Regions from separate parts of the Arthrobacter paludis genome, predicted to be linked through region 1. Evidence: riboswitches for the same ligand, from Rfam matches in the RefSeq annotation. Region 1 holds a riboswitch; each other region holds the start of a gene.
What was found. Region 1 has a riboswitch for thiamine pyrophosphate ahead of AC1Q5D_RS00570 (ECF transporter S component). Riboswitches for the same ligand answer to the same signal wherever they lie in the genome.
Positions count from the first base shown of each region.

Region 2: another riboswitch for thiamine pyrophosphate. It lies ahead of thiC (phosphomethylpyrimidine synthase ThiC); the one in region 1 lies ahead of AC1Q5D_RS00570 (ECF transporter S component).
Region 3: another riboswitch for thiamine pyrophosphate. It lies ahead of thiM (hydroxyethylthiazole kinase); the one in region 1 lies ahead of AC1Q5D_RS00570 (ECF transporter S component).

Region 1 is NZ_JBXAEW010000001.1:103,209-112,872, forward strand. Features, by position in the region: gene cls (cardiolipin synthase) at 1-730, opposite strand, end outside; gene AC1Q5D_RS00555 (aminodeoxychorismate lyase) at 800-1,681, shown strand; gene AC1Q5D_RS00560 (energy-coupling factor transporter transmembrane component T family protein) at 1,766-2,560, opposite strand; gene AC1Q5D_RS00565 (ABC transporter ATP-binding protein) at 2,557-4,134, opposite strand; gene AC1Q5D_RS00570 (ECF transporter S component) at 4,131-4,751, opposite strand; TPP riboswitch at 4,802-4,925, opposite strand; gene AC1Q5D_RS00575 (DUF4235 domain-containing protein) at 4,996-5,265, shown strand; gene mnhG (monovalent cation/H(+) antiporter subunit G) at 5,262-5,774, opposite strand; gene AC1Q5D_RS00585 (MrpF/PhaF family protein) at 5,775-6,035, opposite strand; gene AC1Q5D_RS00590 (Na+/H+ antiporter subunit E) at 6,038-6,658, opposite strand; gene AC1Q5D_RS00595 (Na+/H+ antiporter subunit D) at 6,655-8,280, opposite strand; gene AC1Q5D_RS00600 (Na(+)/H(+) antiporter subunit C) at 8,277-8,819, opposite strand; gene AC1Q5D_RS00605 (Na+/H+ antiporter subunit A) at 8,816-9,664, opposite strand, start outside.
Region 2 is NZ_JBXAEW010000009.1:110,506-120,169, forward strand. Features, by position in the region: gene AC1Q5D_RS09385 (acyltransferase family protein) at 1-1,733, opposite strand, end outside; gene AC1Q5D_RS09390 (VOC family protein) at 1,883-2,521, shown strand; gene AC1Q5D_RS09395 (hypothetical protein) at 2,852-3,475, opposite strand; gene AC1Q5D_RS09400 (D-alanyl-D-alanine carboxypeptidase family protein) at 3,652-4,557, shown strand; TPP riboswitch at 4,604-4,713, shown strand; gene thiC (phosphomethylpyrimidine synthase ThiC) at 4,710-6,434, shown strand; gene AC1Q5D_RS09410 (PucR family transcriptional regulator) at 6,486-7,673, opposite strand; gene AC1Q5D_RS09415 (ferredoxin reductase) at 7,767-8,831, shown strand; gene AC1Q5D_RS09420 (fatty acid desaturase family protein) at 8,879-9,664, shown strand, end outside.
Region 3 is NZ_JBXAEW010000019.1:25,070-34,733, reverse strand. Features, by position in the region: gene thiD (bifunctional hydroxymethylpyrimidine kinase/phosphomethylpyrimidine kinase) at 1-406, opposite strand, end outside; gene thiE (thiamine phosphate synthase) at 403-1,092, opposite strand; gene thiM (hydroxyethylthiazole kinase) at 1,089-1,904, opposite strand; TPP riboswitch at 1,896-1,993, opposite strand; gene AC1Q5D_RS15055 (NAD(P)H-dependent oxidoreductase) at 2,110-2,679, shown strand; gene pgm (phosphoglucomutase (alpha-D-glucose-1,6-bisphosphate-dependent)) at 2,793-4,433, opposite strand; gene AC1Q5D_RS15045 (DUF4190 domain-containing protein) at 4,605-5,189, shown strand; gene AC1Q5D_RS15040 (amidase) at 5,214-6,608, opposite strand; gene AC1Q5D_RS15035 (ABC1 kinase family protein) at 6,642-8,708, opposite strand; gene AC1Q5D_RS15030 (rhodanese-like domain-containing protein) at 8,791-9,117, shown strand; gene pheA (prephenate dehydratase) at 9,114-9,664, shown strand, end outside.

The DNA.
Region 1 (9,664 bases):
CCGTGAACGCGACCTCCCCGTCGATGACGAGCATCTTGCGGTGGTTGCGGAGGTCCGGCCGGCGCCACTGCCTCCGGAACGGGCTGAGCGGGAGCATGGCGCGCCACTGGATCCCGCCGGCGTCGAGCCGGCGCTTCAGCGCCCGGTAGCCGCTGACCCGCAGCGTGCCCAGGTGGTCGTAGAGGAACCGGACGGTGACGCCGCGGGCCACGGCCCGGTCGAGGGCGTCCAGGAAGGGGCCGGCGTAGCGGGGGTCGTCGCCGACGATGTAGAACTGCGCATGGACGAAGTTCCGGGCCCCGTCGATGGCCTCGACCATCTTCTCGATGGACTCCTCGTAGTCCAGGACGAACTCGAACCGGTTCCCCTCCTGCAGCGGGAAGGCCCCGAGGTTGCGGTTGAGCTCGGTCGCCGAGCGGACCCATTCGGGGCCGTCGAACTCGGGGTCGTCCACGTCGAGGTGCCGCGTCGCCTCGAGCACGCGCCGGTTCACCTCGGTCTGGCGCTGGATCCGGCGCCGGGAGAGGCGGAAGTTGCCGAAGGTCAGGAACAGGAGCAGGCCGATGGCGGGCAGGAAGAAGATGGCCAGCAGCCAGGCCATGGCGGTGGTCGGGCGGCGGTTGCCGGGCACCACGCCGAGCATGACCACGCGGATGCCCATGTCGATCACCCAGGCGACGCCGAGGACCCAGGGCGGTAGGGCGTCCCACAGGGCCAGCGCGTCGAACAACGGACCTCCTCGGGTTTCCCACCGTGCCTGCCCAGCCTACCGGGCCGAACCCACCGGTACTGTTGACCCATGACTGTGCTGGTGTTCCTCGATCCCGACCACGCCGGGGGCCGTGTCGCCGACGCGTCCTTGCCGCAGCTGTCCGTCCTCGACCAGGGCACGACGCGGGGCGACGGCGTCTTCGAGTCGATGCTCTACACGGGCGGGTCGGTGCGGAAGCTCGATGCCCACCTGGCGCGTCTGGCCACGTCCGCCGCGGCCTGCGAACTGCCGCTGCCGCGCCCCGAACGCTGGCGGGCCGCCGTGGAGACCGCCGTGGCCGAGTACGTGGCCGCCGAGCAGCCGGGCTTCGAGGACGAGGCCGTCGTCAAGCTCCTGGCCACGCGCGGGCCCGAGGGCGGCACCGGCACGTTCTGGGTGACCGCGGCGCCGGCCCCGGAGTCCGGGCGCCTCCAGCGCGAGGAGGGCCTCGCCGTCATCACCCTGGACCGCGGCTACGACTCCGCCGTCGCCGAGCGCGCCCCGTGGCTGCTCTTGGGCGCCAAGACCCTCTCCTACGCGGTGAACATGGCCGCGCTGCGCCACGCGCGCGGCCTGGGCGCCGACGACGTCATCTTCCTCTCGAGCGACGGCCGCGTCCTCGAGGGGCCGACCTCCACGGTGCTCATGGCCGTGTGCGACGGCGGGCGCAAGCGCCTCGTCACCCCGCTCCTGGAGACCGGGGTCCTGCCCGGCACGACCCAGGGGGCCCTGTTCGCGGCCGCGGAGGCCACCGGCTGGGAGCTCGGCTACGGCCCGCTGGAGCCCGGGGACCTGCTGGCCGCCGACGCGGTCTGGCTCGTCTCCAGCATCCGCCTGCTCGCGCCCGTGAACTCGATCGACGGCGTGGCGATCGGCCGCGACCGCACCCTGCACGACGAGCTGATGGGGCTGGTGCGTCAGGTCAGGTAGCGCACGCGTCCGCGGGGGCGGGCCGGGCCGCCGCCCGGGCGGGCGGTCGGGCGGGCGGGCGGCCGGGAGCCGCCCGCCGCCGGGCTAGAGCCAGACCGCGTTCCACGTCCCCGCGGCCACGGCCGCCGCCACGGGCACGGCCGCGAGCGCCAGTCCCCCGGCGACGACGACGGCGTCGAGGCCGGAGAACCGCGACGGGCGCGCCCAGGTCCGTGGACCGCCGCCGAACCCCCGGGCCTCCATCGTCACGGCGAGGCGCGAGGCCAGCCGGATCGACTGCACCAGCAGCCCGAAGCTCTGCCCCAGCAGGGCGCGCAGCCGGTGCAGCGGGCCGCCCTGGGCGCCGACGCCGCGGGCACGACGGGCCAGGCCCAGGACGCGCCACTGCTCGGCCAGGAGCCCGACCAGGCGCAGCGCCGCGAGCGTGCCGAGCACGAAGCGGTGCGGCAGGCGGGCGCGCTGCGCGAGGGCGTCGGCCAGGTCGGTCGGGTCCGTGCACGCCATCATCAGCAGGGCCGGGCACGCGATCGCCAGCCCGCGGACCAGCATGGCCGCGCCGAGCCCGAGCGAGCCCTCGGTCATGGTCCACAGGCCGGTGTCCAGCAGGACCCGGCCCGAGTCCTGCCCCACCGCCGCCGTGCTGAATCCGCCGAGTGCCGCCGCGGCCACGAGCGGCCAGCCGCGGCGCCACAGCAGCGCGTACGTCACCCCGGCCAGCGGGACGAGGGCGAGGCAGGCCAGCAGCATGGCTCCGGCGGAGACCAGGTCGATGCTCAGCGCCACCGCGAACGTCGGGACGACGACGGCGAAGAGCTTGCTCAGGGGGTTGGCGCGGGCCAGGGGCGCGTGGTTGTCGCGCAGCGTCAGGATCTCCCTCACCGTGCCGACCCCGTTCCGGCTCCGGCCGGCACGCCGCCGGAGGGGCCCAGCGCCAGCTCCGTGCCGCCCAGCGCGGCGGCGAAGTCGCCGTCGTGGGTGACGGCGACGACGGCGGTGCCCGCGTCGAGCAGCTCCGTGAGCAGGGACGCCAGCTGGGCCCAGGTCAGGGCGTCCTGGCCGAACGTCGGCTCGTCCAGGACGAGCACGCGCGGATGGGCCGCGAGCACGGTCGCCACGGAGAGGCGCCGCTTCTCGCCGCCGGAGAGGGTGTACGGGTTCGCGTCGGCGAGGTGGGCCAGCCGGAGGCGCTCGAGCAGCTCGTCGACGCGCTCGAGGCCCCGGCCGAGCTGGCGGGGGCCGAAGCGCAGCTCGTCCAGGACGGTCCCGGCCACGAACTGGTGCTCCGGCTCCTGGAACACCGTGCCGATCCGCGGGATCAGCTGCTCGGCCCGCCAGCGGTGCGGGTGGGGCCCGACGGCGCGGGAGGCCCGCCCGCGGTCTCCGGGCACCGGCCGGCGCAGGGCGTCCGCCGCCTCGACGGTCCCGGCGAGGGGCTCCAGGAGGCCGGCCAGCGTCAGCGCGAACGTCGACTTGCCCGCCCCATTCGGGCCGGTGACGGCCAGCGCCCCGCCCGCGGGGACGTCCGCGGCCAGGCCGGCGGCCGCGGGAACGGCGGGCCGGCGGCGCGTACCGCGTCCGCGCGCCACGGCCAGGTCCCGGGCGGCCAGCAGCGCGGGCCCGGTCCCCGCGGTCGAGCGCGGGCGGACGGCGGGCGCGTGCCCGGGCACCCAGACCCCGGCCGCGGCCAGGGACGCCCCGTTCCGGCCGAGCACGGCCCCGGGCGGGCCGTCGGCCAGGACACCGCCCGGGTGTCCGGCCCCGCCGGGCGCGAGGACGACGACGCGGTCGACGGCGTCCTGCCACACGGCGACCCGGTGCTCCACGACCAGCAGCGTCGCCCCGGTCTCCTCGGCCGTGCGCACGACGGCGTCGCGGACCTCCAGCACGCCGGCGGGGTCGAGGTTGGCCGTCGGCTCGTCGAGCAGGATCAGCCCCGGGCGCATGGCCAGGATGCCGGCCAGGGCGAGCCGCTGCTTCTGCCCCCCGGACAGGGCCGACGACGGGTGGTCCAGGGGCAGGTGGCCGAGGCCGACGGCCGCCAGGGCGGCGCGGACGCGGTCCCAGATCCGGGCCGGCGGCACGGCGAGGTTCTCGGCCCCGAAGGCGACGTCGTCGCCCACGCGCCCGAGGACGACCTGGGTCTCCGGGTCCTGCTGCATGAGGCCCGCGCGGCCGCGTTCGGCGCGGGGGTGTCCCCCGTCGATCCGCAGGCTGCCGGTTTCCTCGGCCTCGCCGTCGTCCCCCAACACGCCCGCCAGGGCGTGCAGCAGCGTCGACTTCCCCGCCCCGGACGGGCCGATCAGCAACACCTTCTCCCCCGGTTCAATGCGCAGGTCCAGGCCCGCGACGGCGGGGTCCGGCCGGCCCGCGTGGCGCCAGCCCCATCCCTCGGCGGCGATCCCGGCGGGGCGGACGCGCCCGGCCGTCGCCGCGTGCGCGGCGCCCACGCTCAGAGGACGGGCTCGGAGGCGGCGCGGCGCGACGCGAACGCGGACAGCGCCCCGGTCCGCGACAGCCCGCGGGTCGCGATCCACGACAGCAGGCCGGCGATCACGGCGCCGGACAAGGACGTGCAGGCCATGTAGGCGAACTTGTCGCCGAGCCCGTACGCGATGTTCCAGCCCCACGGGGAGAAGCAGTCGTTCAGGCCCATGGCCAGGCCCGCCCCGGTGCCGGCCAGCAGGGCGACGGGCAGCGTGAAGCGGCGGTAGCGGAACGCGGCGATGACCAGCTCCGCGCCCAGGCCCTGCACGATGCCGGACACCAGGACGGTGGTCCCGTACGGCGAGCCCATGAGCAGCTCCCCGGTCGCGGCGACCGTCTCCACGAACAGGGCGGCGCCCGGCTTGCGGATCACCAGGCCGCCCAGGACTGCGGGCAGGACCCAGCCGCCGGACAGCAGCCCGGCCAGGGGGGCGTAGGCGGCGGTGAGGCCGACGGACAGCGGCGGGTAGACGCCGTTCGACCAGACCCAGAACAGGACGCCGCCGGCGACGGCGAGCAGGGCGCCGACGACGATGTCGACGACGCGCCACGAGCGGCGGGCGGGCGTTGCGGTGGTGGTGGCCATGGTTTCCTCCTTGTGCAAGGAGGGGGAGGCGGTGCGCGCACGGTGGCGGCCGCCCCGAGAACTCGACTCCCTATCGCCGGTACTAGCCGGATCAGGTTCGAGGGTCTGCGCCGGTGCGCACTCTCAGCGTTCCTGCGGGCCCTGCGGGTCCGCGACGCTCCCCTGTCGTTGGTTACGGTCCGCACATTCTACCCCAGCCGTTATGCTGGGCGGGACAGCGCCCCCGAGGGAAGAGGACCCTTTCGTGAACCCCGTCTTGAAGCTCATCGGATCGCTCGTCTCGATCGGCCTTGGCGTGGCCGCCGCGAAGTCCCTGGACTTCCTGTGGACCGGGATCACGGGGAAGAAGCCGCCCAAGGCGGCGGACCTGGACACGCTCGCGGAGGCGTCCGTGCGGCAGACGGTGGCCTTCGCGACGGTGTCGGCGATCGTCGGCGCCGTCGTGCGCGTGCTCGGCAACCGGGCAGCCCAGCGCGGCGTCGCCCGCTACATGGCCTCGATGGACGAGGTCTAGCTCCCCGCGTCTGGGCGGTGCGGGTCCGCGACCCGCCGCTTCGCCTGCTCCGTCCCGCCGTGTGCGGCCGCGGCGTCGGCGCCCGCCGGCGACTGGCCGTCGTGCGCGGCCCCGTCGTGGGCCACTGGCGGACCGTGCCCGTCGCCCCCGTCCTGGGCCCGGGCGACGACCTCGGCGAGGTCGTCCACGACGAGCGTCTCCGGCTTGAGGTGCTTGGTCCGGTAGCCGGCCCGCCCGACCATGTGCGCGCTGACCGGCGACGTCAGCAGCTGCAGCAGCCACACCACGAGCAGCGCGGGCACCGCGGCCAGGGAACGGTTCTGCAGGGCGACCGCGGCCAGGAGGAGCAGGAGCCCCAGCACCTGCGGTTTCGTCGCGGCGTGCATGCGCGAGAGCAGGTCGGGGAAGCGCAGGAGGCCGATGCCGGCGGCCGCGTTCATGAGCGCCCCGACGACCAGGCAGGCGGCGGCGGCGTCGTCGAGGAAGCTGTCGAGGGTCGTGGCGTCCATCTACTGCCTCCGGTCCGTGACGTAGCGGGAGACGGTGACCGAGCCGATGAACGCCGTGCCCGCGGCGACAATGACGAACGCCAGGTGGTTCAGGTGTCCCGAGACCGCCATGTCGACGCACAGGGCGGCGATGACGATCGCGAGGATCACGTCGACGGCCAGCACGCGCTCGAGGATCGACGGCCCCCGCCACACGCGCACGATGGCAAACAGCAGCGCGAGTGCCAGCAGGACGCCTGCGGTCCAGGCGGCGACGGTCATGATCACGGGGTTCCCTCCTTCGTCGGGGTCCGTTCGGCCCGCAATTCCGCGAGCTCCCGGGGGGTTCCCATGACCTCGATGAGCCGGGCCTCCGTGTCGCGGACGGTCTGGCGGAAGTGCTCGGCGTCCGCGGGCGTCTCCACGTTGAGGACGTGCAGGTAGAGCGTGGCGTGCGGCCGGTCCACCTCGACGACGAACGAGCCCGGGATGAGCGTGAGCACGTGGCCCAGCACGGTGGTCATCAGGTCCTCCCGGCTGCGCAGCTGCACCCCGACGACGGCGTTGCGCACGCGCGGGCCCTTGAACACGGCGACGCCCAGGACGACGAAGCTCGCGACCGCGACGTCCCACACGAACCGCAGGGCGAACACCACGGCCCGGGCCGGGTTGAACCGGCCGCCCAACTCCACGGGCGGCAGGCGGAACACGGACACGATTCCCAGGGAGAGCAGCAGGCCGAAGAGCAGGTTGCCGGCGGAGAAGTCCATCCACGCGGCCCCCCAGAGCAGGGTCATCCAGACGAGCAGCGGGAGTTCGACGACCAGGCGGGGGCGGCGGCGCCGGCGGTGCCCCTCGGCGCCGGTTGCCCCGGTGCCGATGCCGGAGGCGCGGGCGGGGCTCATGGCGTGCCTCCCCTCGCCGCGGTGCCGAGGACGGACTCGATGTACGGGGCGCGTTCGAGCATGGCGACCGCCGCCTGGTCGCTGAGTTGGAACAGCGGGCCCGCGAAGAACGTCAGGGCCACCCCGAGCACGACCAGGGCCCCGGTGGCCAGCACCATCGTGCGCGGGAGCACCGCCGTGTCGCCGCGGTCGCTGAAGCGGCTGGCCGGGAAGTTGGCGACGTGCTCGTACGTGGTGACGCGGCCGCCGTCGGACGCCGCGACCAGCAGCAGCGGGTCGGGGTCCTCCGCGTCCTCGGCCTTGCGCCAGAACGCGCGGTTCCAGACGCGGGCGACGGCGAGCAGCGTGAGCAGCGACGTGGCCAGCGACCCGGCCAGCAGCACCCAGGCCAGGGGCGTGCCGAGCTCGATGCCGCCCTGCAGCAGCCCGAGCTTGCCCAGGAAGCCGGAGAACGGCGGGATCCCGCCCAGGTTCATGGCCGGGACGAAGTACAGGACGGCCAGGACCGGGGACAGGCGGGCCAGGGCGCCCAGGCGGTCGACGTCCGACGTGCCCGCCCGGCGCTCGATGAGGCCGGTGACGAGGAACAGGGCGGTCTGCACGATGATGTGGTGGGCGACGTAGTACACGGTGGCCCCCAGCGCCGCCCGGTTGCCCATGGCCAGGCCGAACACCATGAAGCCGATGTGGCTCGTCAGCGTGAAGGACAGCAGGCGCTTGAGGTCGGACTGGGCGACGGCGCCAAGGATCCCGACGAGCATCGTCAGGAGGGCGGCGACCATCAGGACCGGGTTCAGCGTGTCGCCCGGGAACAGGAGCGTCTCGGTGCGCACGAGCGCGTAGATGCCGACCTTGGTGAGCAGGCCCGCGAACACGGCGGTCACAGGGGCCGGGGCCGTCGGGTACGAGTCCGGCAGCCAGAACGAGAGCGGGAAGACGGCGGCCTTGATGCCGAAGCCCACGAGGAGCATCACGTGCAGGATCACCTGCGTTCCCTCCGGCAGCTCCGCGAGCTTGCCGGCCAGGTCCGCCAGGTTCACGGTCCCCGTCGCCGCGTAGACCATCCCGATGGCGGTCAGGAACAGCATCGACGAGAGGACGGACACGACGGTGTATGTGACGCCGGCGCGGATCCTCGCCGTCGTGCCCCCGAGCGTGAGCAGCACGTAGGAGGCGGTCAGCAGGATCTCGAAGCCGACGAACAGGTTGAACAGGTCGCCGGCCAGGAACGCGTTCGAGACGCCGGCGACGAGGATCAGGAACGTCGGGTGGAACACGGAGACGGGCCCCTCCTCGTCGCCGTCGGCCATGCCCTGGCCCGTGGCGTAGACGAGCACCGCGAGGCTCACGGCGGTGGACACGACGAGCATCAGGGCGGAGAACTCGTCCACGACCATGGAGATCCCGAACGGGGGCGCCCACCCGCCCAGCACCACGGCCTGCGCGCCGTGGCGCCAGGCGCTGACCAGCATCGCGGACTCGAGGACCAGGGTCATGACGAGCGCCATGATGGTCGTGGCGCGCTGCAGGCCCACGCGCCGGCGCAGGACGAACGCCAGGGCCGCGCCGAAGATCGGCAGCGCGACCGCGAGCGGGGCGAGGGAGACGGCGGCGGGGATCACGGGTTCCGGGCCTCCTTGTTCCGCCGTTCGTCCAAGCTCCCGGCGCGTTCCTCGTCGTGGGCCCGCTCCTCGGGGCCCCGCGCCCGGGCGGCCGCCCCGACGCCCGCCGGCACCGGGGCGGAGTCGTCGGTGAACTCGGTGGTGTCGGCCTCGATGGGCGCGTCCTCCTCGGCGTCGAAGGTGGGCTGCTCGGCGACGCGGCGGTCCTCGACGTCGTCCACGACCTCGTCGCGGCGGGCGATGACCCAGGAGCGGTAGATGATCGCCAGCACGAACGCCGTGACCGCGAACGTGATGACGATGGCCGTGAGGATCAGGGCCTGCGGCAGCGGGTCCGCATACTCCTCCGCCGGGACGCCCTCCGCGTACAGCGGCGCGCGGCCGGCGCCCCCGCCCGCGGCCAGGAGCAGCACGTTCGCGCCGTTGCCGATGAGCAGGATGCCGAGCAGCACGCGCGTGAGGCTGCGCTCCAGCAGCAGGTAGATGCCGCAGGCGAACAGGACGCCCATGACGGCGAGCAGGGTGATGTTCACGCTCATGCGCGGCCCTCCGTTTCCGCCGGCATCGCGCCGGTCGCGTGTGCTGTCGCGGTGGTCGGCCCGCCCGTCCCTGCCTCGACGTCCCGCGCGCCGGGCGGCTCGGACGCGGCCGCCGCCGCGGCCGGGGCCCCGCCGGTCCGCTCGGCCCGCACGTCGATCTCCGAGCCGAGGCTGCGCAGCACGTCCAGGACGAGGCCGACGACGACGAGGTAGACGCCGATGTCGAAGATGGTCGAGGTGACGAACTTGTGTTCCCCGAACACCGGGAGCGCGAACTCGATCGCGGCGGATTGGAAGACCTGGCCGCCGAAGAGCAGCGGCAGCGCGCCGGCGGCGGCCGCGGTGGCCAGGCCGAGGCCCAGCACGGTGCCGGGGCTGACCGGGGTCGCCTCCGCGAGCTCGAACCTCCCGCCGGCCAGGTACCGGATGGACAGTGCGAGCCCGCACAGCAGCCCCCCGGCGAACCCGCCGCCCGGCGTGTTGTGCCCGGTCAGCAGCAGGTACACGGAGAGCAGGACCAGGGAGTGGAAGAGCAGCCGCGTGACGACCTCGAAGATGATGGAGCGCCGCTCGGGGGCCAGGGTCCGGCCGGCCACGAGCCAGGCGTCCCGGGCGCTGCGGGCGAAGTGGCGGGCGATCACCAGCGCCGCCCGGCCGCGTCCCGTCTCGACGAACCGCTCGGAGCCGCGGTCCACGCTGCCGGACTCCACGCGGCCGAGGTGGTGGCGCCGCAGGTCCCCGCGGCCCCGCACGAAGATCAGGCTGGCGACGCCGGTCGCCGCGGCGGCCAGGACGGTGATCTCGCCGAACGTGTCCCAGGCGCGGATGTCGACGAGGGTCACGTT
Region 2 (9,664 bases), on a different contig from region 1:
CTGACGAGCAGCAGGTCCGGACGGTCGGGGCCGGTGAGCGTGTCGAGGACGTTCTCGTTCCAGTCCGGGCACGTGGCGTACGGGGTGCCGGTCGCGAGGTTGACCATGCCCTCGGCGAGCGGGCAGGAGGCCTTCGTATAGGTCTCCAGGCGCCACCCGTTCTCCTCCGCCACCCGGGTCAGGGCCGGCACCCAGTGCAGGGCGTGGGAGTCGCCGGCGACGGCGACCGTGTAGTCCGACTCCGGGTCGCCGTACACGCACGGCTTCGCCTCGGTGCCCTTGGAGTCCTGGTGGCAGTCGCTGGCGTACGGCGCGGGAAGGTCCTTGGCGGCGTCGGCGGGCAGCGGCGTGATGGCCTCGACCGGGCGGGCGGGGTCCGCGGCCCCGGGGTCCCGGGCCAGGGCCTCGGCGCCGAGCAGTTGCCCGGTGGACGCGTCCACGGTCTTCAGGCCCTGTCCGGCGGGGGCGACGGCGACGGCCGCGGCCGCGAGCGCGCCCGCGAGGATGCCGGCCGCGCCGAGCGCCAGGGCCCGCCGTGGCGGTCGGAGCCGCGGCGCCGCCACGAGCGGCCGTTCGACGTAGCGGAGGCTCAGCCAGGCGGGGAGCACGGCGAGGGAGACGACGGCGAGGCCCTGCAGTGGGGTCAGCCCGTCGAGGAGGTGGTCGGCCACGACGACCAGCGGCCAGTGCCACAGGTAGAGGGAGTAGGAGATGTCGCCGACCCAGCGGGCCGGCGGCAGGGACAGCAGCGCGCCGGCGCCGGTGCGGTCGCGCCCGCCCAGGCCGGCGGCGATCACGGCGGCGGCGCCGAGCGTCGGGAGGAGGGCGGCCGTGCCGGGGAACGCGGTGTCCCGGCTGTAGAACAGCCCGGCGGCGGCGATGGCGGCCAGGCCGGCCCAGCCCAGAATGCCGGTCCAGGGCGCGCGGAGCCGGACCAGCGCGGGGGCGCCGACGGCGAGCAGGGCGCCGATGCCGAGCTCGTGCGCGCGGGTGGTCGTGGCGAAGTAGGCCGCGCCCGGGTTGGCGGCGGTCAGGTGCGCCGAATGGGCGAGCGACCCGAGGGAGAGGGCCGCGATGGCGAGGGCCACCCACGGGCGGGGGATTCCGGCCGGTGCGGCGAGGCGCCGGGCGCCGCCCATGGCCGGCGAGGCGGCCGCGCGGATCCGCTCGCGGCCCGCGAGCCAGACCAGGCCAACCAGCAGCAGCGGCCAGACGATGTAGAACTGCTCCTCGACGGCGAGGGACCAGAAGTGCTGGACGGGGCTGGCGGCCTCCTCGTTGCGCAGGTAGTCCGTGCTGGACTCGGCGAACATCCAGTTGACGACGTTGAACGCGCTGCCGGCGATCTCCCGGGCGATGTTTTCCCACCGGGTCGGGGGCAGCAGCAGCGCGGTCATGGCGGCCGTGGCGAGCAGGACGACCGTGGCGGCGGGCAGGATGCGGCGGGCCCGGCGCGCGTAGAAGTCCGTGAGGCTGATCCGCCCCGTCCGGTCCAGCTCCTTGAGCAGCAGGCCCGTGATCAGGAACCCGGAGATCACGAAGAACACGTCGACCCCGACGAACCCGCCCGGGACGAACCCGAGGCCCGCGTGGTAGAGCAGCACGAGCCCGACCGCGACGGCGCGCAGGCCCTGCACGTCGGTGCGGAAGCCGGCGGGCGCGCCGGAGGGGCGCCGCGCGGCCGCGGGCGGCGCCGGGCGCGGGCGCGTCCGGTCGATGGTCAGGAGGGCCATGGGTCTCCGGCGGTGGGCAACGGGGGACGCGGCGATCGTACCCAGCGCGGGCGGGCCAGCAGGGGAGCCCCGCCGTCGCCGACGCCGGACGAGGCATCCGGTCAGGAATCGAGAAGCACGGTCGTGGATCCGTCGATAGATTTGCGGGCATGGACACCACGACCATTTCCATTGATTCCGTGGCCCTCGAGGCCGCCGACGTCGCCGCCGCCGAAGCGTTCTACTCCGCGCTCGGCCTCTCCGACCGTGTGCGTGTCCGGTCCGCCGAGGCCTCCGGCAGCGGGTTCCGTGGCTACACGCTCTCGCTGGTGGTCGCCCACCCCGGGCCCGTGCGCGCGTACTTCGACGCCGCACTCGCGGCCGGGGCGACGGCCCTCAAGCCGCCCAAGGCGAGCCTCTGGGGCTTCGGCGCCTCCGTTCAGGCGCCGGACGGGGCGGTTTGGACGATCGCGTCGTCCGCGAAGAAGGAGCCGGCCGGCGCCGGACCGGCGCCCCTGGCGTACGAGGATCTGGTGCTGCTCCTCGGCGTCGAGGACGTGAAGGCGAGCAAGCGGTTCTACGCCGAGCGCGGCTTCGCCGTGGCGAAGAGCTTCGGCGGGAAGTACGCGGAGTTCGAGACGGCGGGGCCGGGCCTCAAGCTCGCCCTGAATCCGCGCCGCCTCGCTGCGAAGAACGCCGGGGTCGACCCGGAGGGGAGCGGGCCGCACCGGATCACCGTGCACGGCACCGCTGGCGCGTTCACGGACCCGGACGGTTTCGTGTGGGAGGACGCGCCCGCCGGACGCTGAGGCCGCCGTGCACACGCGCGCGCCGCCGGTCGATTCCCGGCACGGTGCCCCCCGGTGGCCTGGCGCGCGCACCTGGCTCAGGATCGTTGGTACTTATCTCCTTTTTGGGGAAATCGTTCTTAGGTATCCGGGCCCTGGGCCCCGATTCGCCTGTTGAGCTACGAACGGTTCCTTGATTCCCGCAATAACTGCCATCGATTCCGGGAAGACGGAAACAACGACGAACGATTGCATCGGCGGCGGGGGTGTGCGGCTGCCGGCCCGGTGTGGCCACGGTGCGGCCGTGCCCGGCGGCGGGAGGAGGGACCCCCGCGGCCGCAGACGTCCCGCCTACGCGAACGCGGTGACCAGCCAGCCGCCGTCGGCGTCGTGCGCGGGGGAGAGCTCGATGGTCTCGGCCGTCCCGTCGGAGAAGTGGATCGTGAACTGCCGGGTGTCGGCGCTGCCGCCGTCCCCGGCCTCGACGCGCTCGACCTCGCGGTCCACCAGGTACTGCTCGTTGGTGCCGGAGAACCCGGAGAGGAACTCCTCGCTCGCGTGCGGGGCCATCGCCTTGAGCCAGGCCTCCTTGCCGACCTCGGCGTTCGCGTAGGCCTCGGCGAACGCCGCGGCCACCGGCTCGGGCTCGCCGACCTTGGGCGTGCGGGACGCGGACGGGGCCTTGGGCGACGACGGCGCGGCCGACGACGCCGGGGCCGTCGCCGCCGGGGACTCCTCGGGCGGCACGGACTCCAGGGAGGGGCTCTCGGCGCGGGCGGTGTCCGTCGGCACGGGCTCGATGCTGGCCGACGCGCTCGCCGATGCCGACGGGGCGGCCGGGGCCGAGGATGCGGCCAACTCGGAGGCCGCCGGGTCCTCCGCGGCGCCGCCGCACGCCGACAGGCCGATCATCGCGGCGATCGCCACGCCGGTGGCTGCTGCGACCCGCCGGTGCGACTGGTTGTTTGCCCCCACGAAGGTGCCTTCCTCCCGGGCCCGGCACGCCGGGCCGCCGAATCCCGCCCGGCGTCCGGACGGTTTTGTGTCAAGGACAAGAGTACGGCCACGGACGCGCACGACATGCGCACGGTCATGCAAGGACATCCGCAGGGCCGGTTCCCATGTGGGACCGGATAAGGGACGATGGACGCATGCGCTTCCCCCGCCCCACGCCCGCGCGCAGGCGCCCGGCGACCCTCCTGGCCGCCGCCGCCCTGGGCCTCGCCCTCACCGCCGGCACGCTTCCGGCCGCGGCGGCGCCGCCGTCGTCCACCGCGTCCGGCCTCCAGGCCGCCGCCGTCGTCCCCGCCACGACCACCACCACGGCCGCGGCCGTGGAGCGGGACCCCAGCCAGCCCGGCGTGCTCGTGAACCGCCAGCACCCGCTGGTCCCGGTGCGGTTCGCGCCGGCGCTGCGCACCGCGCAGGGCAGCCACCAGCTCCAGCCCCAGGCCGCGTACGCGTTCCGGCTCATGGCCGCGGCCGCGCAGCGGGACGGGGTGGGGCTGCGGATCACGTCGTCGTACCGCTCGTACACGTACCAGCAGAACCTCTACACGAGCTACGTCGAGCGCTGGGGCCACGTCTACACCAACACCGTCTCCGCGCAGCCGGGGACCTCCGAGCACCAGACCGGGCTGGCAATCGACGTGGCCACCCCGGCCGGGGTCGTGTCGTGGATGCGGTACAACGCCCACAACTACGGCTTCATCCTGCGCTACCCGGACGGGCAGGCCCCCGTCACCGGGTACCGGTACGAGCCGTGGCACTACCGGTACGTGGGCACCACGATCGCCAAGGCCATGAAGGCGCAGCGCACGCCCACGCTCGAGCACCACTACGGGGGCGCCGAGCCGACCCCGGCGACCCGCTACGCGACCGTCGACGCCACCGTGCGCGCGTGGCCGGGGACGCAGTACCGGCTGGTGACGATCGTGCCCCGGGGGCACCGGACGCTGGCCACCGGCAAGGTCGCCCGCGGCTGGCACCAAGTCCGCTACGGGACGATGGTCGGCTGGGTGCCCTGGACGGCGCTGTCGGGGAAGCCGCCGGCGTAGCCCGGCCGGCCATCCCGTGACGGGTGTCACGGGATGCTAGGGTCGATGGCGTCCACACGGGAGCCCCACTGCAGGGGCTGAGATCGGGCTGATGCAGCCTGCGACCGTCGAACCTGCCCGGGTCATGCCGGCGAAGGAAGAGGAACCCCATCATGAGCACATCCGCTCAGCACGCCATCGCGCACGCCCACGACCCGGAGCACGGCCTCCGCGTCCCCGTCACGGAGATCCGCCTGGGCGACAGCCCCGGCGGCGCGCCGAACCCCCCGCTGCGGGTCTACCGGACGGAGGGTCCGGGCAGCGACCCGACCGTCGGCCTGCCGCCCCTGCGGCGGGACTGGATCGAGGGCCGCGGCGACGTCGAGGAGTACCGGGGACGGGAGCGCAACCTGCTCGACGACGGCCGCTCGGCGCTCCGGCGCGGCCAGGCGTCCGAGGAATGGAAGGGCGAACGCCCGGTGCCGCTGCGCTCCCGCGCGGGCCGGACCGCGACCCAGATGCACTACGCGCGGGCCGGGGTCGTGACCGAGGAGATGCGCTTCGCGGCGCTGCGGGAGAACTGCGACCCCGAGCTGGTCCGCTCCGAGGTCGCCGCCGGCCGGGCCATCATCCCGGTGAACGTCAACCACCCGGAGTCCGAGCCGATGGTCATCGGCAAGGCGTTCCTCGTCAAGATCAACGCCAACATCGGCAACTCCGCGGTCACCAGCTCCATCGCCGAGGAGGTGGACAAGATGCAGTGGGCCACGCGGTGGGGCGCCGACACCGTCATGGACCTGTCGACGGGCGACGACATCCACACCACCCGCGAGTGGATCATCCGCAACTCCCCGGTGCCGATCGGGACCGTGCCCATCTACCAGGCCCTCGAGAAGGTCAACGGCGAGGCCAACGCGCTGACCTGGGAGATCTTCCGCGACACGGTGATCGAGCAGTGCGAACAGGGCGTGGACTACATGACCATCCACGCCGGGGTGCTCCTGCGCTACGTGCCGCTCACGGCGGACCGGGTCACGGGCATCGTCTCCCGGGGCGGCTCGATCATGGCCGGGTGGTGCCTGGCGCACCACCGGGAGAACTTCCTCTACACGCACTTCGACGAGCTGTGCGAGATCTTCGCCCGCTACGACGTCGCGTTCTCCCTCGGCGACGGGCTGCGGCCCGGCTCGATCGCGGACGCCAACGACGCCGCCCAGTTCGCGGAACTGGACACGCTCGCCGAGCTCACCGAGCGGGCCTGGGCCCACGACGTCCAGGTCATGGTGGAGGGGCCCGGCCACATCCCCCTGCACCTGGTCCGGGAGAACGTCGAGCGGCAGCAGGAGCTGTGCAAGGGGGCGCCCTTCTACACGCTCGGCCCCCTCGTCACCGACGTCGCCCCGGGCTACGACCACATCACGTCCGCGATCGGCGCCACGGAGATCGCCCGGTACGGCACCGCCATGCTCTGCTACGTCACGCCGAAGGAGCACCTCGGCCTGCCGAACAAGGACGACGTGAAGACCGGCGTCATCACGTACAAGATCGCCGCGCACGCCGCCGACGTCGCCAAGGGGCACCCGGGCGCGACGGCCCGGGATGACGCCCTGTCCAAGGCGCGCTTCGAGTTCCGCTGGCGCGACCAGTTCGCGCTGTCGCTGGACCCGGAGACGGCCGAGGCGTTCCACGACGAGACGCTGCCCGCCGAACCCGCCAAGACCGCGCACTTCTGCTCGATGTGCGGCCCGAAGTTCTGCTCGATGCGCATCTCCCAGGACATCCGGGACCAGTTCGGCGGGGCCGCGGAGCAGGAGGCGATCGCCGGCATGCGGGACAAGGCCGCCGAGTTCCGGGCGGCCGGCGGCAAGGTCTACCTGCCCGCGCCGACGGTCGTCTGACCGAACCGGACGGGGCCTGCGGCCGGCGCGCCCCGCGCCGGCCGCGGGCCGCTACGCGCGCCCGGCCCGCAGCGCGAGCTCCAGCTCGAACCGCGCCTGCGGGTCCTCCAGCGCGTCCCCGAACAGCTCGCGCAGCTGGGTGAGCCGGTAGCCGACCGTCTGCGCGTGGATGCCCAGCTCCTGCGCGACCGGCGCCCGCTGCCCCCAGTGCCGCAGCCACGAGAGCAGCGTCTCCGCGAGCCGCTCGCGCTGGGCCGGCCGCAGGTCCTCCAGCGGGGCCAGCCGGCGCGCGGCCAGCTCGGCCACCGCCGTCGGCTCCGCCCCCAGCACCAGGGCCGCCAGGTGGTCCGACGCCCACAACGGCGACTCGTCCGGCCCGTCCCCGGGCGGCGTGAGCGACGCGGCCAGGACGGCCAACCGCAGCGAGTCCGCGGTCCGCTCCCAGCCGACCCCGGGGCCGACCACCGCGCGCCGCCCCTCCAGGGCGCGGGCGAGCTCGGCCCGCGCCGTCACGGGGGAGAGCACGGGGACGACGGCGACGGCGTCGGACTCGCGCTCGACGACCAGGACCCGCTGGCCCAGCCGCAGCCGCAGCCCGCCGGCGCGCTCCAGGGGGACGACGACGACGGCGAGGCGCGCGGGCAGCACCCAGTCCGCGGTGGTGGCGGCCCGGCGCAGGGCGGGCTCGTCGGCCCGGCCGGCCAGCAGCAGCTCCAGCAGCTCGTGCCGGCGCCGGTCCAGCTCGCCGGCCCGCTCCGACTGCTCGAACGCGTACGCGGCGGCGCTGACCGCGGAGAGCTCGTCGATGTACGCGAAGATGGACTCGCCCAGCGTCGCCACCACCTCGGGGCCCAGGCCGCGCCGCATCGACGCGTCGGCGAACAGCCGGAACGTCACGCGGGCGCCCGTGCGGTACGCGGCGAGCAGGGCATCCATGCTCCGGCCCTGCCGGAACTCCCCGCTGCCGAGCCCGGCCACCAGCAGCTCCGTCTCGGAGGACAGGGCGGGCCGGCGGGTGCCGGGCAGCTCCAGGAACTGGGCCAGCGCGCCCGCCACGCCCCGGCGCAGCCCGCGGCCGAAGCGGCCCTCGATCGGCAGCGCGTAGGCTGGGACCACGTTGGGCACGGTGGCGATGATCGCCTCGACGACGTCCGGGACGACCGGGGCCAGGGCCGCGGGGATCTCCCGCGGCAGGGACAGCCACGGAGGCTCGTAGGCGGCGGACTGGTTCTGCGGCATGAGGCCCCCATTTGTTTCCCGGCGATAGTTTTCCCGACTCGATTGTAGGCCGGGCGCGGAGAAACCTGATCTGCGGGGCCATAGGGTGGGAACATGTTCTCCAAGCTGCGCCCGCTAGCCCACGCAGCATCCCTGTTCACCACCCCGCTCCGCGTCGAGGACTTCCTGTCACTCGTCAACCCGGTCTACTCGGCGCGGCAGCTGCGCGGGGTCGTGACCTCCGTGGTCGCCGAAACCCCCGACTCCGCCACGATCTCCTTCCGCCCCGGCCGCGGGTGGAACCCGCACGAGGCCGGCCAGTGGGCCCGCATCGGCGTCGAGGTCGACGGCGTGCGCCACTGGCGCTCCTACTCCCTCGCCACGGCCGCCGGGCGGGACCCGGCCATCACCGTCACCGACGTCGGCAGCGTCTCCCGCGCCCTCGTCCGGGACACGGCCCCCGGAGACGTCCTGTTCCTGGCCCCGCCGCAGGGTGACTTCACGCTCCCCGAGCACCCGCGCCGCCTGCTGATGCTCACCGCGGGCAGCGGCATCACGCCCGTCATGTCGATGGTCCGCACGCTGGTGCCGGCCCGCCCGGACGCGGACGTCGTCCTCATCCACTCCTCGCGCACCCCGGCGACCGCCCTGTTCCGCGAGGAGCTGCGCGAGCTGGCCGACCAGTTCCCCGGCCTGCGCGTCCACCACCACTACACCGCGGACGCCGGCCGCCTGGACCTGTCCACCCCGGACGCCGTCGCCGCCCTGTGCCCCGACTGGAGCGACCGCGCCGCCTACGCGTGCGGACCCGCCGGGTTCCTCGACGCCGCCGAGGCGCTGTGGGACGGCGCCGGCGGCCCCGGCGCTGGGCCGGGCCTGCGGATCGAGCGGTTCACGACCGAGCTGGCGGGGGCCGGGGGAGAGGGCGGCGCCGTCGACTTCGAGGCCTCCGACCGCCAGGCCGAGGCCGACGGGGCGACCCCGCTGCTCGACGCCGGCGAGGACGCCGGCGTCCTGATGCCCAGCGGCTGCCGCATGGGCATCTGCCACAGCTGCCTCGTTCCGCTGCGCTCCGGCCGCGTCCGCGACCTGCGCACGGGCGAGGTCCACGGCGAGCCGGGGGAGCTCGTCCAGACCTGCGTGTCCGCGGCGGCCGGCCCGGTCGCCCTCGATATTTGACGCGGCGCCTCCCGCCGCCACCGACTTTCCCCGACCTCAGGAGCCACATGACCACCACCTCGCACCGGCCGCGCCACACCCCGGGCGCCGACCAGGCCGGGCACGCCGCCGTCGCGTCCCACGACGCCCAGGGCCCGGACCGCGCCCGCGGAACCGCCGCCCCGGAGGAGGCCGGCTCCGCCGTCGTGCCCTCCAAGCCGCGCCCCGGCGCGCTCGCCGCGGCCGGGAGCCCCGGCGTGCGCCCGCCGGCCGCCGCCCACCTGAGCGACGAGCAGGTCGCCGAGCTCGGCCGCGAGCTGGACGCCGTCCGCGACGCCGTGCTGGCCCGGCGCGGGGCCGACGACGCCGCCTACATCCGCCGCGTCATCCGCCTCCAGCGCGGACTCGAGATCGCCGGGCGCGGCACCCTGGTCGCCGCCGGGCGCAACAAGTACGCGTGGGTGGCCGGGACCGCGATGCTGGCCGCGGCCAAGATCATCGAGAACATGGAGATCGGCCACAACGTCCTGCACGGGCAGTGGGACTGGATGCGCGACCCCGACATCCACTCCACCACCTGGGAGTGGGACTTCGTGACGCCGGCCCGGTCCTGGCAGCACACGCACAACGACCTGCACCACCGGTGGACCAACGTCGTCGGCAAGGACAACGACGTGGGCTACAACCTGCTGCGCATGGACCCGGACCAGCCGTGGAAGCCGGTCAACGTGCTCAACCCGGTGTTCAACGCGCTGCTGGCCCCCGTGTTCGAGTGGGGCATCGCGCTGTACGACCTCGAGCTCGAGGACGTCCGCAAGGGCAACAAGTCCAAGGCGGCGTTGGCGCGCGACCTC
Region 3 (9,664 bases), on a different contig from region 1:
CCAGCGGCAGGAGCGCGACGACGGCGCGCTCGGCGTCCGCGGCGAGGAGACGGTCGCCGCTGGTCGCGACGAGGACGGGGTCCAGCACGACGGCGGGGCGCGGCTGCGGCAGCCCGCGCAGCCACGCGCCGACCGCGTCGGCCACCTCCTCCGTCGCCAGCATCCCGATCTTCACGGCGTCGATCCGGACGTCCGCGGCCAGGGTCTCCAGCTGCTCGGTGAGGAACCCGGCCGGCGGGACGTGGACGCCGGCGACGTGGCGGGTGTTCTGGGCCGTCAGGGCGGTGACGGCGGCCATGCCGTAGCCGCCGCACGCGGCGATGGACTTCAGGTCGGCCTGGATCCCGGCGCCGCCCGAGGGGTCGGAGCCGGCGATGGACAGGACGTTGGGGACGCGCGCGCTCACGGGGCGGTCACCGGGGACGCGGCGGCAATCCATTCGGCGCGCAGCGCGCTGGCGGCCGCGGCGGGGTCCTCGGCGGCGCACACCGCCCGCACGACCGCGAGGCCCGCGGCGCCCGCGGCCGCGACGTCGGCGGCGTCGCCGGCGCCGAGGCCGCCGATGGCGACGCACGGCAGCGGGGCGGCGGCCACGAACCGGGCCAGCCCGTCGAACCCGAGCGGCTCCGGGTGGTCCTTCTTCGTCGGGGTGGGCCGGACGGCGCCGCTGCCCAGGTAGGACACGGTGTCCGCCGGGAGGGCGGCCAGGGCCTCGAGCTGGGGCAGCTTGCTGGAGCTGAGGCCCAGGATGGCGTCCGGGCCGACCAGGGCGCGCACGGCGTCCGCGGGCAGGTCCGTCTGGCCGATGTGGACGCCGTCGACGGCGGCGCCCGCGGCCCGGGCCGCGAGGTAGACGTCGACCCGGTCGTTCACCAGCAGGGCGGCCCGGCCGGCGATCCGGCGGGCCGATTCCATGGTGGCCGCCAGGAAGTCCCGGGCGGACAGGTCCTTGCAGCGCAGCTGGACCATGGTGGCGCCGCCGTCGACCGCCGCCACGGCGACGTCGGCCAGGGGCCGCCCGGCCGTGCTGTTGGAGTCGACCACGACGTAGGTGCCGAGGTCGAACCGGGTGTGGGTGAAGTGCTGCGTCATGCCAGGTCCGCCTTGTCGGTGAGGTCCTCCGGGGTGGTGGAGGCGAGGGTGTCGAGGAGCGCGACGGCGAAGCTGCCGGGGCCGTCCGCGGTCGCCGCGGCCGCCTCGGCGGCCACGGAGTAGAAGGAGTGCGCGGCGACGGTGCCCGCGAACGGATCGCCGGCGGCCGCCGTGAACGCGGCCACGAGGGCCCCGAGGGCGCACCCGCCACCCGTGACGCGCGTGAGGAGTTCGGTCCCGCCGCCGACGCGCGCGGCGCGCGTGCCGTCGGTGACGAGGTCCGTGGGTCCGGAGACGGCGACGACGGCGCCCGTGGTCCGGGCGAGGCCGGCGGCGGCGTCGGCCGCGGCGTCCACCGCGTCCGTCGCGTCCACACCCCGGCCTCCCGCGCCCGCGCCGGAGAGGGCCAGGATCTCGGAGGCGTTGCCGCGCACGACGGCGGGGCCGCAGCCGAGCAGCTCGCGGGCGAACCGGGTGCGCAGTCCGACCGCGCCGGCCGCGACGGGATCCAGGACCCACGGCGTCCCGGCCGCGTGGGCCGCGCGGACGGCCTCGGACATCGCGGCGCGCTGGCCGTCGGCGGGGGTCCCCAGGTTCACGAGGACGGCCGAGGCGAGGCCGGCGAACTCGCCCGCCTCGCCCGCGACGTCCACCATCGCCGGCGCGGCCCCGGCCGCGAGCAGGACGTTCGCCGTGAAGTTCACGACGACGGAATTGGTCAGGCACTGGACCAGGGGGGTCGTGGCGCGCAGCCGCGCCAGGGCCTCCCCGGCCAGTGCGGGGGTCGGGTGTGGGGGCGCCAAGGAATCCATGCGCGACATCCCTCCGCTAGTGCTAGCTAGATCAGGTTCTCCGGGTCTCATCTCAGTCCCTGCGCGCAGGGACACCCCGTGTCGGTGCCCTCGAGCCTACCCGATGCGGCAAGTGGCGCAGATCACGGGCCGCGGCGGGAATCGTTCGGCGGCGCCTCCCGTTGGGATCATTGACACATCAACCCCGAACTTCCAGGAGACGCACTTGGCCACCACCGTCCTGACCCTCGTCGGTTCCCTCCGCGCCGGCTCCACCAATCGCCAGCTCGCCGAGGCCACGGCCGCCAACGCCCCCGAGGGCGTCGCCGTGACCGTCTACGAGGGCATCGAGAACCTGCCGTTCTATAACGAGGACATCGACGTCGAGGGCCAGGTTCCGGCCGCCGCCGCCGAGCTGCGCGCCGCCGCGGCCGAGGCCGACGCCCTGCTGCTGGTCTCCCCGGAGTACAACGGCACCATGCCGGCCGTGCTGAAGAACGCGATCGACTGGCTGTCCCGCCCCTTCGGCGCCGGCGCCGTCTCCGGCAAGCCGGCCGCGGTGATCGGCACGGCGTTCGGGCAGTACGGCGGCGTCTGGGCCCAGGACGAGGCCCGCAAGGCCGTCGGCATCGCCGGCGCGAAGGTCCTCGAGGACGTCAAGCTGTCCATCCCGGGCTCGCTCGTGCGCTTCGCCGAGACCCACCCGAAGGACGACTCCGAGGTCGTGGGCCAGGTCGCGGGCGTGCTCGCCGGCCTCGCGTCCGCGGCGCAGCCGGTCGGCGCCGAGCTGAACTAGCACGCGCCGCCTCCGGCGCGCTCAGCAGGAAGGGCCCTCCCGTTCGGGGGCCCTTCCCGCGTATCGGGGGCCGGCGTCCGCCGCGGCGGTCGTTTCGGCCCCCCGGTCGGGCCCTAGCCGCCGATCACCGTGTCCACGAGCCGCTTGGCCTCCTGCTGCACGAGGCCCAGGTGCTCCGGCCCGCGGAAGGACTCCGCGTAGATCTTGTAGACGTCCTCGGTCCCGGAGGGCCGGGCGGCGAACCACGCGCTGTCGGTGGTGACCTTCAGCCCGCCGATCGGGGCGCCGTTGCCGGGCGCCGCCGTGAGCTTGGCCGTGATCGGTTCCCCGGCGAGCTCCGTGGCGGTGACGTCCGTGGCCGAAAGCCGGCCGAGGGCGGCCTTCTGCTCCCGGGTCGCCGGCGCGTCGATGCGCGCGTAGGCCGGCGCTCCGAACTCGTCCGCCAGCTCGGCGTAGCGGCGGCTGGGGGAGCGGCCCGTGACGGCCTGGATCTCCGAGGCCAACAGCGCCAGCAGGATCCCGTCCTTGTCCGTCGTCCACGGGGTGCCGTCCCGGCGGACGAAGCTCGCGCCGGCGGACTCCTCGCCCCCGAACACGCCGGTCCCGTCGAGCAGGCCGGGGACGAACCACTTGAAGCCGACCGGGACCTCGACGAGGGTCCGGCCCAGCGACGCGGCCACCCGGTCGATCATCGACGAGCTCACCAGCGTCTTGCCGACGCCGGCCGCGGCCGGCCAGCCGTCGCGGTGGCGGTACAGGTAGTCGATCGCGACGGCGAGGTAGTGGTTCGGGTTCATCAGCCCGGCGTCCGGGGTGACAATCCCGTGGCGGTCGGCGTCCGCGTCGTTGCCGGTGGCGATGTCGAAAGCCTCGCGCTGGGCGACCAGCGAGGCCATGGCGGCGGGGGAGGAGCAGTCCATGCGGATCTTCCCGTCCCAATCCAGGGTCATGAAGGACCAGCGGGGGTCCACGCGCGGGTTCACGACCGTCAGGTCCAGCCGGTGCCGCTCCGCGATCGCCGCCCAGTAGTCGACCGAGGCCCCGCCCATCGGGTCCGCCCCGATGCGCACGCCGGCCGAGCGGATGGCGTCCAGGTCCAGGACGGAGGGCAGGTCGTCGACGTAGGCGGCCAGGAAGTCGTACGTCCCGGTCGTCTCGGCCGCGCGGGCCCTGTCCAGCGGTGCGCGGCGGACGCCGTCCAGATTCCGCTCGAGGAGCTCGTTGGCGCGCGCGGCGATCCACCCGGTCGCGTCGGAGTCCGCCGGTCCCCCGTGGGGCGGGTTGTACTTGAAGCCGCCGTCGGCGGGCGGGTTGTGGGACGGCGTCACGACGATGCCGTCCGCCCGGTCCGCGGCCCCGCCGCGGTTGTGCGCGAGGATCGCGTGGGAGAGCGCGGGCGTCGGGGTCCACGCGTTGCGCGCGTCGACGAGCACCCGCACGCCGTTGCCGGCCAGCACCTCCAGTGCGGTGTCGTGCGCCGGGTCGGACAGGGCGTGCGTGTCCTTGCCCAGGAACAGCGGGCCGGTGGTCCCCTGCCCGGCGCGGTACTCGACGATCGCCTGCGTGATGGCGGCGATGTGGCGCTCGTTGAAGGACCCTTCCAGCGACCGGCCGCGGTGGCCCGAGGTGCCGAACGCGACGCGCTGCGCCGGATCGGCCGGGTCGGGGGCGGTGTCGAAGTACGCCGAGCGCACGGCGTCCACGTCGATGAGGTCCTCGGGGAGTGCGGGGGTCCCCGCGCGGTTCTCGGCCATGTGCCCAGCTTGGCAGAAGCGCCGCCCGCGGCGGGGCAGTGGGACGCCATGTTGCGTCCGCCACGTCCGGTCCGCGGGACCGTTCGCCCGCCGTTCACGCGGGGCGCCGCCCGGCGTTCGGCCCCCGTTCACGCGGGGCCGGCGGGGGACGGCCACGCCTAGACTGGGGGCATGTCCGAACAGGGGATGAATCCCAACGACCCGGGGGACCGCCAGCGCCCCTTCAGCGACCCGCACCACCCCTCGTGGTCCGGCGGCCCGGCCGGCGGGGGCGACCGGCCCGCGAACGCCTACGACCGGCCAGCGAACCCCTATGCGGCCCCGGCGCCGCAGGGACCGCCGGCCGCGGCCGGCCAGCCGGCGCAGTACGGTCAGGAGCCGGCCTCCTGGCACCAGGCGCCGCCCGGCCAGCAGCCGTACCCGGGACAGCCGGCCCCCTACGGCTACGGCGCGCTGCCCCCGCAGGAGCCCAAGACCCTGGGGATCATCGCCCTGGTGTGCGGCATCGCCGGAATCGTGACGTTCGGCTCGTTCCTGGCCCCGCAGGTCGCGGCAGTCGTGCTGGGGCACCTGTCCCTGCGCCGCGAACCGGCGGCCCGCGGCATGGCCATCGCCGGCCTGGTCATGGGCTACCTCGTCCTGGCCCTGACGGTGCTGGCCATCGTCGCCCTGGTGTTCTTCCTCGCGGTCGCCGGGTCCGTGGGCGGCATCGAGCAGGGTTTCGAGCAGGGCTTCGAGCAGGGCTTCGAGGCGTAGGCGCCGCGCACGCGGGCGGGCCGCTCAGGCCAGGTGGATCTGGGCGGCCAGCGCCAGGAGGTCCGCCTCCGACCCGGCCCGGCCGATGAGCTGGACGCCCATCGACAGCCCGTCGCCGGAGGTCGCCGTCGGGACGGTGACCGCGGGCAGGCCGGCCACGTTCACCATGGACGTGAACGGCGTGTACTGGCACTGCAGGCGGTAGTCGTCGTCCGCGGCGTGCGCCGTGAAGTGCCCGACCGGCCGGGGCGGCTGCGCCATGGCCGGCGTGAGCACCACGTCCCAGCGCCCCCACTGGGCCCGGCAGTCCTCGGCGATCTTCCGGATGGTCTCGGCCGCCCACCGGCGGCGCGATTCCGGGCGCCGCAGGGCGCGCTCCAGGAACGTCCGGGTCAGGCGGGTCAGCCGGGGGACCCCCTCGGGCGGGATCGGCGCGTCCGCGAGGGCCGACGTCCACACGATGGAGAACGCCTCCGGGTAGCGGTTGTCGTAGCGGATGTCGGCGTCCTCGACCGTGTGGCCGGCCCGCTCCAGGGCCGCCACGCCGTCCGCCAGCGCGGACCGGGCCTCCCGGTCCGGGACGATCTCCATCTCCGACTCGAAGGGGGAGCGGGTGCTCAGCCCGATCCGCAGCGGGCGGCCGCCCGCCGGCTCCGCGCGCAGGGCCGCGTCCAGGTACGACGGCGGGGCGTCCCCGCCCGCCGGCCGCGGGGCCATGGCGTCCAGGAGCAGGCCCGCGTCCGCCGCCGTCCGCGCCAGCGGGCCCGAGGCGACCAGCCGGGGCGCCCCGAACGCGTCCTCGGTCCCGTTGGCCAGATCCGCCGGGACGGTTCCGAAGCCGGGCTTCAGGCCGATCAGCCCGCACGCCGAGGCGGGGATCCGCACCGAGCCGCCGCCGTCGTTCCCCGGGGCGAACGGCAGCATGCCGGCCGCGACGGCGGCCGCGCTGCCGCCGGAGGAGCCGCCCGCCGAAAGCCGGGGGTCGAGCGGGTTGCGCGCGGGAGCGGCGATGAGGTTCTCGGAGTAGCAGTTCAGGCCGAACTCCGGGATCTGTGTCTTGCCCAGCGACACGCTGCCGGCGGCCCGCAGCCGGGCGACCAGCGGGTGGTCGACGGCGGCCGCCTCGTGCGGGACGGCGGCGGAGCCGTACGTCGTCGGGACCCCCGCGACGTCCCACAGGTCCTTGTAGGCCAGCGGGATCCCGTGCAGCGGCCCCGGCGCGGCGCCCGAGGCGAGCGCGCGGTCCGCGGCGTCGGCGGCGGCGAGCGCGTCCCCGGCCGTCACCGCGGTGAAGCTGCCCAGGGCGGGGTTGAGGGCCTCGATCCGGCCCAGGAAGTGCTCGGCCGCCTCGCGCGCCGACGCCTCCCCCCGGGCCAGCGCGTCCCGCAGCTGCAGCGCGGTCAGCTCGTGCAGTTCCATCGGTTCCTCCTCCCCGCCGGTGTCCCGGACGGCCTAGCCACGGACCCGGCCCCGGGCGCGCCGGGGCGCCTCCTCGGCGTCCGGGTCGTCGCGCTGGAACACGAGGACCACGGACCGCAGGGCCAGGATGAAGCCCATGAACAGCAGTGTGTAGCCGAAGAACGCGTGGGTGCGGATGTTCTCCGTCAGGTACGGCCCGGTGTCCGTGGTGATCAGGATGATCGCCGCGAGCGTCGCGGACCCGGCCAGGATCGCCACGACGACCTGCTGCACGAGCCGGTTCAGGAAGCCGCGGTCCCGCGGGTCGGAGAGCACCCGCACGTTGACGCTCAGCCGGCCCTGTTCGAGGTCCTCGCTGATCTTGCCGAGGCGCCGCGGCAGGGCCGACACCTGGGGCAGCAGCTGCAGCAGCCGCAGCTCCAGCTGGTCCGCCAGGGCGCGGGGACGCACGCGCTCGCCGGCCAGCCGCCGGCCCTCGGCGCGGGCCGCGGCGACGACGTCGAGCGTCGGATCGAGCAGCTGGAGCGTCCCCTCCAGGGAGCCGAGGGCCCGGAAGGCCGCCGCGGTCTGCGGCGGGACGGAGAACCCGTGGTGGATGACGAGCCCGAACAGGGCCGTGAAGAGCTCGGCGCCGCCCCGCCGGCCCAGGCCGTGCCGGTACCGCACCAGCAGCTGGCCCAGGGAGCGCTCGAACGCCTTCTCGTCGAGGCGCTCGGGCTGGTCCAGGAGGCCGAGCAGGGCGTCCGTGGCCAGCTGGTCGTCGCCCTTGTCGATGGCGAAGAGGAGCATGTTCATCGACTGCTGGCTGGCCGGGTCGAGCCGGCCCACGGAGCCGAAGTCCAACAGGGCCAGGCCCCCCGCGTCGGTGACGAAGACGTTCCCCGGGTGCAGGTCCGCGTGGAAGACGCCGTCGTTCGCGATCTGGTGCAGCGTGGCGCGCAGCAGTTCCGTGGCGAGGCGGCGCCGCGCCGCCCCGCCGAGCCGCGGCAGGCGCTCGGCCGCCTCCGCCACCGGCTGGCCCTCGAGCTCCTCCATGACCAGCAGCCGCCGGTGGCAGAGTGCGGGGTGGGCGGCGGGGACCCGCACCTCGAAGTCCGCCAGCGCGTGCCCGACGGCGCGCATGTTCTCCTCCTCGACGTGGTAGTCGAGCTCCTCCCGCAGCGACTGCGCGAACCCGTCGGCGAGGGAGAGGACGCCGAGCCGGCGCGCCCACGGCGCGGAGCGCTCCAGCCAGCCCGCCAGCTGCAGGACGATCCCGATGTCCTGGCGGACCTGCGCGACGGCCGCCGGACGCTGCACCTTCAGGACCACGCGGGACCCGTCCAGCAGCACCGCCCGGTGGACCTGGGCGACGGAGGCGGACGCCAGCGGCTCCCGCTCGACGGACGCGAAGACCTCCGCGAGGGGCCGGCCCAGGCTGCGCTGGACCGCCTCCTCGATCGCCGGCCACGGCTCCGGGGCCGCCTCCGTCTGCAGCCTCGAGAGCTCCCGCACATACTCGGCGGGCAGCAGGTCCCGGCGGGTGGACAGCATCTGGCCGAGCTTGACGAACGCGACGCCGGCCTCCTCCATCGCCCGCCGCAGCGCGCGGGCCGTGCCGGTCGCGGTCTCCGGGGCGCTGCGCCGGTTCAGGCCGCGGGCCTGGGCGAGGAGCCCGTGCCTGACGGCGATGCCGACGACCTCCAAGTAGCGGGAGGTGCGCCGGCGGCGGGCGCCCCACCCGCGCAGCATCCGCAGGGGGGAGGGGAGCGAGCCCGTGGGCACCGCGATCTCCAGGACCATCAGCAGGGCGACGCCGAGCGCGAAGACCCAGAGGACCGCGAGCAGCCCGAACATGACCGCGACGACGGGGTCGACGGCGAGGCCGGTGCCGTCGTCCACGTTCGCCGCCCGGTACAGGTACTGGACGCTGTAGGCCAGGGCGCCGGCCATGAGCAGGCCGACGCCGATCGAGCGGGGCCAGCCGACCGGAACGCCGAGCACGCGCCGCGCGACGGTCGCGACGACCCACGCCTGCAGCAGGAGGGCCGCCGCGCTGAGCGCGAGCGTCAGCACCACGCCGAAGGCGTTCAGCGCGTCCAGGCCGGCGTCCGTGAACATCGAGCCCCTTAACGTTGGATCGGGCGCGGATGCTCCCACTATAGGCTGGGGTCGCCCCCGCGGAACCGACGAAAGGACAGCCATGGCCGACGTGGAGAACGTGAACGTCAACGAGGTGCCGAAGGACGGGTTCGTCCTGGACGTCCGCGAGGACTACGAGTGGGTCGAGGGGCACGTGGACGGGGCCACGCACATGCCCATGAACGAGGTGCCGGACCGTTTCACGGAGCTGGACCCGGACACCGACACCTACGTCATCTGCCGCACGGGCGGACGCTCCGCGCAGGTCGCCGCCTGGCTCACCGCCCAGGGCTACTCGGCCTACAACATCGCCGGCGGCTCCGGCGCGTGGCTCGAGGCCGGCCTGCCCATGGCCAGCGAGAACGGCCAGGAGCCCACCGTCCGATGACCTACGCCTACCTCGGCCCGTCCGGCACGTTCACGGAGGCCGCCCTGCTGCAGGTTCCGGGCGCCGACGCCGCGGAGCGCGTCCCGGCGGCCAACGTCGAGGCGGCCCTGGCCGCGGTGCGCGCCGGTGAGGCGGTCGCGGCGATGGTCCCCATCGAGAACTCCGTCGAGGGCGGCGTCTCCGCCACCCTCGACGCGATCGCGGCCGGGGAGCACCTGCAGATCATCCGCGAGGTGCTCGTCCCCATCAGCTTCGTGCTCGTCGCCCGCGACGGCATCGACTCCCTCGACCAGGTGCGCACCGTGTCGACCCACGGCCACGCCTGGGCCCAGTGCCGGGGGTGGGCCGCGGCGAACATCCCGCAGGCCACGTTCCTGCCCGCGTCCTCGACCGCGGCCGGGGCGCTCGGCCTGCTGGAGGCGGAACCGGGCTACGACGCCGCCATGTGCTCGCCCCTGGTCGCGGAGCGGCACCCGCTGCGGGTGCTGCGGGCCGGGATCGAGGACAACGCCAACGCGGTGACCCGCTTCGTGCTCGTGCGCCGGCC